Linked DNA regions of Persicobacter psychrovividus. The protein of the gene in region 2 interacts with the protein of the main gene of each other region in a pairwise test. Links are inferred from orthologs where the notes say so. Each region holds a gene or a part of one and is shown on either strand. Other genes may lie near its edges.

Region 1 (3,150 bases), 1.2 Mb from region 2 along the record:
AGTTGTAGCATCTTTGGGTGTTGCAGGGCAAGCCGTTGCCCAGGAAAATCATCATGAAGAAGAAAACTCCTTACTGAACTCCCTGAACATATATACAGGCTTCACCTTCATTCCCAAGAAGCACTATGTGGAGGCTGAAGGGCTGGACAATACCGGTAACTGGGTGCCTGCAATAGGCCTGGATTATTTCCGCAAGCTGAGCGAGCGCTGGAGTGTTGGATTTACTGGCGATGTGGAATTGGACCAATATTCTGTGCGTCCGGAAAATTCAACAGAAGCAGAAGAGGAAGTCAGACGTGAGAATGTCATGATCCTTGGTGTTGTTGGTAAATATGAGTTCCTGAAGGGTTTATCGGTATTTGCCGGGCCTGGTTATGAACATGCTTTTGCCGAGGAGGATGAGAATTTCTTTGTCATCAAAACAGGCCTTGAATATGAAATTGAATTTGGCGACGGATGGCAAATCACTCCTTCGGTAACTTATGATTACAAGGATGTTTACCAAACAATCTCTTACGGCTTCTCTGTCGGGAAAAGATTTTAGTGTTTATCACGACTTTCGATACTTTGGGCTGATTCTTTTCCGGAATCAGCCTTTTTTTTAAATCAAATTTTAATTTGAGTCATTCGATTTCCACCAAACTGTTTTTTTTCAGATAAATCGTCCTAAAGTTCTTTTGTTTATGCCTCGTATTTTGGAACTTTGAACTGTAAAGCCTTGAATTTAATATCGAAGCGTAACAGCAGGCCATTGCTTGTTGGTATTTTCAAGAATTCAGGGATAAAAAAGCAGATTACACAGCATACCCTAAGGTATTTTGTGTATTTTGTAAATTGGTAGGAAATTATATTTAATTCGTTTTATAAGGAGCATGGGCTTTTTCGACTTTTTAACAAGTGACATTGCTATAGACCTTGGAACTGCCAACACTCTCATCATATATAAGGATAAAATTGTCGTTGACGAGCCTTCAATCATTGCCATTAATCGTGACACCAATAAAGTGCTGGCGATTGGGCATGAGGCCATGCAGATGCACGAAAAAACGCATGAGTCAATCAAGACAATCCGACCTTTGAAAGACGGGGTGATTGCAGATTTCCACGCAGCAGAGCAAATGATTAGGGGGATGATCAAAATGATCGACACACGTAATCGCTTTATACCTTCATTTACCAATCACCGCATGGTGATCTGTATTCCTTCCGGAATTACAGAGGTGGAGAAAAGAGCCGTACGTGACTCCGCAGAACACGCAGGTGCTAAGGAAGTATATTTGATTCATGAACCTATTGCTGCCGCTTTAGGGATTGGTATTGATATCGAACAGCCCGTAGGGTCAATGGTCGTGGATATCGGAGGGGGAACCACCGAGATCGCCGTTATTGCACTTTCGGGAATCGTTTGTGATCAGTCGATTCGTGTAGCAGGTGATACCTTCAACAGAGATATCCTGGATTATATGCGCCGTCAGCACAATTTACTGATTGGGGAACGCTCCGCAGAAAAAGTAAAAGTGGCTGTTGGTTCAGCGCTTACTGAGCTGGATGAGCCACCTGAGGATTACCAAATCCGTGGACGTGATTTAATGACAGGTATTCCAAAAGTGGTTTCGATTTCATATTCAGAAATTGCTTTCGCGATTGATAAATCAGTATCTAAAATTGAAGAAGCCGTATTGAAAGCCCTGGAGATTGCTCCACCGGAATTGTCGGCAGATATTTATGATAATGGTATTCACCTTACTGGTGGTGGAGCCTTGCTTCGTGGCCTTGACAAGCGTTTGGCGTTAAAGACCAAATTGCCGATTCATGTGGCTGACGATCCATTAAGAGCGGTTGTTCGTGGTACAGGAAAATCATTGAAACATATGGATGGTAACCGTGCCGTGTTGATGACCTAATCTTTACAAGATCCCTGGGGCGATAAGTTACTGCGGTATGTTATCGTCCTACATTTAAAAAATTACAATTCAACATTTGGCCACAATTGCGGGTCGGGTGTTGAATTTTTCATTTTTACGCTTTTTGTCAATTCGTATTATCAATGCGTGAACTCTTTTTCTTTATTTACCGCTTTCGGGGGCTGGTATTATTCTTAATACTGGAACTGATTTGTGGTTGGCTTATCGTCTCCAATAACTCTTATCAGAGTATTGCCTTTTTTCATACCTCTAACCGGGCAATCGGTACGGTGTATGAAAACAAAAAGGAGGTGTCCGATTATTTTAATCTCAAGGTGGTTAATGAACAACTTGCCGCTGAAAATGCCCACCTGCGCTCGGCGCTGATGATGGCTGAGGCGACCAATTATTTTTGGTCCAATGAGTTTTCAGCAGATAGCGTGCGCCTTAATCAGTATAAATTTACACCGGTACAGGTGATCAATAACTCTATTGATGTTTACCACAATTACATTACCATCGACAAAGGTGCGATGGATGGCCTCAAGCCCAATATGGGGGTGATTGGCCCTAATGGGGTGGTCGGTAAAGTAAAATCTGTGAGTCAGCACTATGCGACGGTGGTTTCGATGCTGAACAACAAATTCCTGGTGTCTGCCAAATTGCAGCCGGCCAATGCGCTGTGTTCTGTTAACTGGCCTGGGGAAGATTATGAGATGGCCGACCTGAACTATGTGCCGCGGCACGTCAGGTTGTCGGTAGGTGATACGGTTCGTACTTCTGGCTTCGATGGGATTTTTCCAAAAAATACCATGATCGGTACAGTGGCCTCTTTTGAGGTGCCCGAGCAGGCGGTATTTTACCGTATCCGCTTAAAGCTGGCCACCGATTTCTCTTCTTTGAGTTACCTTTATGTGGTAGAGAACAAGTTGAAAGAGGAGCAAAATGCTCTTGAACAAGAAAGTAAGAAACAGTAATGAAAGGCAATAATATTTTACAGATCGTTCACTTCTTTGTCTACCTGTTGATTCAGGTGCTGGTGTTCAAAGGGGTTGCCTTGTTTGGCAGTGGCTTTATCATGATTTATGTCGCTTTTCTTCTTTTATTGCCTGTTGATACCGATAAATCAACCCTGCTGGTGTTGGGTTTCCTTTCTGGCCTTGCAGTGGACTGGTTTTACGATTCTATGGGAATTCATGCAGCGGCAATGGTGGCATTGGCGTATTTGCGCCCAAAATGGATGGGG
Region 2 (3,289 bases):
AGAATTTAATACATGAGCGGTCGGATAAAATTAAAGCTGATTCCCAAAATAATCCTGTTTGCTGTAGTGGCTGGCCTGGGGTATTTTTTGGTGATTGTGCGTCCAAGTGAAAGGCCTGTAAACCATGTGAAAATCAATGTAGATAAATCTTTTGACCAGTTCTTTATCAATGATAAGGAGGTCGAGCGTTTGATGACGGACAAAGGCAGGGAACAGCTTTTGGGGGTGGAAAATGGCAAGGTAAACCTGCGACAGCTGGAGAGCCGAATCAAAGATCATCCTTTTGTTTCGAAAGCGGATGTCAGTCGGGATTATGATGGTGACCTTTACGTTGATGTGGAACAAAAACGGCTGATGGCGCGATTAATTCGGCCGGTGGCCAAAGATGCCTACCTGAGTGAACACCGGGAGTTGTTGCCAACTTCTGATAAATTCACGGCAAGGGTCTTATTGATTGATGGCGCTTTTGTCGATAAAATTATCCTGCAAAATCAGGATACTTTGAAATATCGCAAAGAGCTGCTGGATTTGGTAACTGATATCCATAACGACCGTTTTTTGCGGGCGCAGATTGCTCAGTTGCATGTGGATCAGGATTGCCAGATCACGATGTACCCCCAAGTGGGGGACGAGCGGATCGTCTTCGGGAAACCCGTTTCCATTGACGAAAAGCTCAAAAAATTGAAAGCCTATTATGATTATGTCATCCCCTCTAAAGGTTGGGGGGTATATGATAAAATCAATTTAAAATATAAAGATCAAATAGTTTGTGAATAATGAATTACTTTTATTACTTATAGACAGAATGGTCTTTTTTTGATAATATCAATTGATTACAGAGGTTATTCCTCCTGAAAATAAATTGCGGTAAATGGAAGGTACAGAGAAAATTGTTGTCGGATTAGATATCGGGACAACAAAGATATGCGCGGTTGTTGGGCGCAAAGATAAAAATGGGAAGCTTGAAGTACTCGGTGTGGGCAAGGCAATTTCCGACGGTGTAATCCGTGGGATTGTCAGTAACCTTGACCGTACCACTGAAGCCATTGAAAAGGCGATCAGTCAGGCCTCCAAAGAATCCAATGTCAATATCTCCAAAGTGAATGTAGGTATTGCAGGGCAACACATCAACAGTAGCTTTCAGCATGGGTCGATTACCCGTGAAAATTCTGAGGAGGTTATTTCTGTAGAAGATGTAGAAAATCTTCAGAACGATATGCACCGCCTTGTGGTGCAGCCCGGTTGTGAGATTATTCACGCCATGCCACAGGATTATGTGGTAGACCATAACGAGTCGGTGAGTGACCCTGTTGGTATGACGGGCATCAAGCTTGAAGGTAACTTCCATATCATTACGGCAAGAACCACCGCAATTAAAAATATTGATAAATGTGTTGAGCAAGCAGCACTGACAAGAGGGGAGTTAATCCTTGAACCTTTGGCATCCGCAATGGCCGTTTTGAGTTCAGAGGAGAAGGAAGCAGGTGTTTGTTTGGTCGATATTGGTGGTGGAACAACGGACATCGCTATATTCCATGATAATATTATCCGACATACCGCAGTCATTCCTTTGGGAGGTAATATTATCACTGATGATATCAAACAAGGTTTGCAGGTGATGACCCAGCAAGCAGAGGCACTGAAGACCAAATTTGGTTCGGCCATGCCCGATGAAGCTTCGGAATACGAATTGGTGACTATCCCAGGTCTTCGTGAACGGGCAAGCAAGGATATTTCTGTGAAAAACCTCTCAAGTGTGATTGGTTCAAGAATGGAAGAAATCATTGAGCTGATCCATCACCATATTCTGGATAGCGGTTGCGCCAAGCAACTTTCCGCAGGAATCGTCATTACAGGCGGTGGGGCTTTGCTTCATAACCTGAAACCACTGATGGAACTCATGACAGGCCTCGAAGTACGGATCGGATACCCGAACGAGTACCTTGGCAAAAGTGAAACCGAAGAGGTGAAAAGCCCAATCTTTGCCACCGCAATGGGATTGGTTTTGGCAGGTTTCAGATCCATTGATGAGCGTCAGGATCGATACATCAGAATCCGATCGAAGAAAGCACAGGTGAGTGAACCTGCCGTTGTACAGCCTGCCCCTATTGAGCAGGAACCTGTTCGTCCTGCACCTGTTGCAGCAAGAACAGCAACCACAACGACAACCACCCACCAGGGAGGGCGAAGAACGACCCGCCCAGTGGCGCAACCACAACCTCAGGCAGCGGCACCGGAGCCAGAGAAAAAGACCAACGTGTTCAATAAGCTGTTCAATCAGGTGAGAACTTTTTTGGTCGAAGATGAAGAGGTTTAAGCCTTGAGGTTTTTATTATTAGAAAAAAAAGGGCTGTTTTACAGCAATAAAGAGATAGCATAATGAGTGATACTTCCTATACTTTTGATATACCCGTAGAGAAATCGTCGATCATCAAGGTGATTGGTGTCGGTGGTGGCGGCGGAAACGCCGTGAAGCACATGTACAATCTCGGTATTACCGATGTTGATTTTATCGTGTGTAATACCGATGCACAGGCATTGAAAAATAACCCTGTTCCTAACAAACTTCAAATTGGCGTTGGTCTGACTGCCGGTTTGGGTGCCGGAGCAAAACCTGAGCGTGGCCGTGAGGCAGCGGAGGAAAACAAAGATGAGATTCGCGAATTGCTTGGCGAGCATACCAAAATGGTGTTTATTACCGCTGGTATGGGTGGAGGTACAGGTACTGGAGCAGCTCCGGTTATTGCTGAAGTTGCCCGTGAAATGGACATCCTTACCGTTGGTATTGTTACGTTCCCATTCAAGTTTGAGGGGCGTTCAAAACAGCGTCGTGCCCAGGAAGGAATCGAAGAGCTAAAAAAATATTGTGATACGGTCATCGTTATCTTGAACGATAAGCTGAAAGACATCTACTCGAACATGAAAGTTCGTGAAGCTTTCGCTAAAGCAGATGAAATCCTGACCACAGCGTCTAAATCTATCGCAGAGATCATTTCTGTACATGCTGAGATTAACGTCGATTTTGAGGATGTTAAAACTGTCATGAAAGATTCTCGGGCATCGGTAATGGGTTCTGCAGAGGTTCACGGTGAAGATCGTGCCTTGCGTGCAGCAGAAATGGCCATTGCTTCTCCATTATTGGACAACCGCGACATTCGTGGCGCACGCCGTGTGCTATTGTCGATCATGTCTGGTGAAGATGCGGAATTAGATATGCAGGAATTGGCGGACATCACTGAATTTATTCAGGAACGTGCCGGCGAGGATGCTGATGATGTCATCTGGGGTC

The links.
Region 1: the proteins of ftsA (region 2) and AABK40_RS03515 interact in binary tests that used the Escherichia coli proteins (3 or more experiments, as listed by UniProt). The link is inferred for Persicobacter psychrovividus from one-to-one orthologs.

The regions. Positions count from the first base shown.
Region 1 is NZ_AP025292.1:798,482-801,631, forward strand. Bases 72-2,888 are described here. They hold AABK40_RS03515 (rod shape-determining protein), read left to right. Parts: upstream 72-872; coding sequence 873-1,904; downstream 1,905-2,888. Other genes in these bases: AABK40_RS03510 (hypothetical protein), read left to right, coding at 72-544; mreC (rod shape-determining protein MreC), read left to right, coding at 2,048-2,881; AABK40_RS03525 (Rod shape-determining protein MreD), read left to right, coding at 2,881-2,888. Outside these bases: more of AABK40_RS03510, read left to right, coding at 1-71; more of AABK40_RS03525, read left to right, coding at 2,889-3,150. UniProt on the Escherichia coli protein: Forms membrane-associated dynamic filaments that are essential for cell shape determination. Acts by regulating cell wall synthesis and cell elongation, and thus cell shape.
Region 2 is NZ_AP025292.1:2,028,200-2,031,488, reverse strand. The notes cover bases 139-3,094. They hold ftsA (cell division protein FtsA), read left to right. Parts: upstream 139-871; coding sequence 872-2,317; downstream 2,318-3,094. Other genes in these bases: ftsZ (cell division protein FtsZ), read left to right, coding at 2,380-3,094; AABK40_RS08630 (cell division protein FtsQ/DivIB), read left to right, coding at 139-777. Outside these bases: more of AABK40_RS08630, read left to right, coding at 13-138; more of ftsZ, read left to right, coding at 3,095-3,289. UniProt on the Escherichia coli protein: Essential cell division protein that assists in the assembly of the Z ring. May serve as the principal membrane anchor for the Z ring.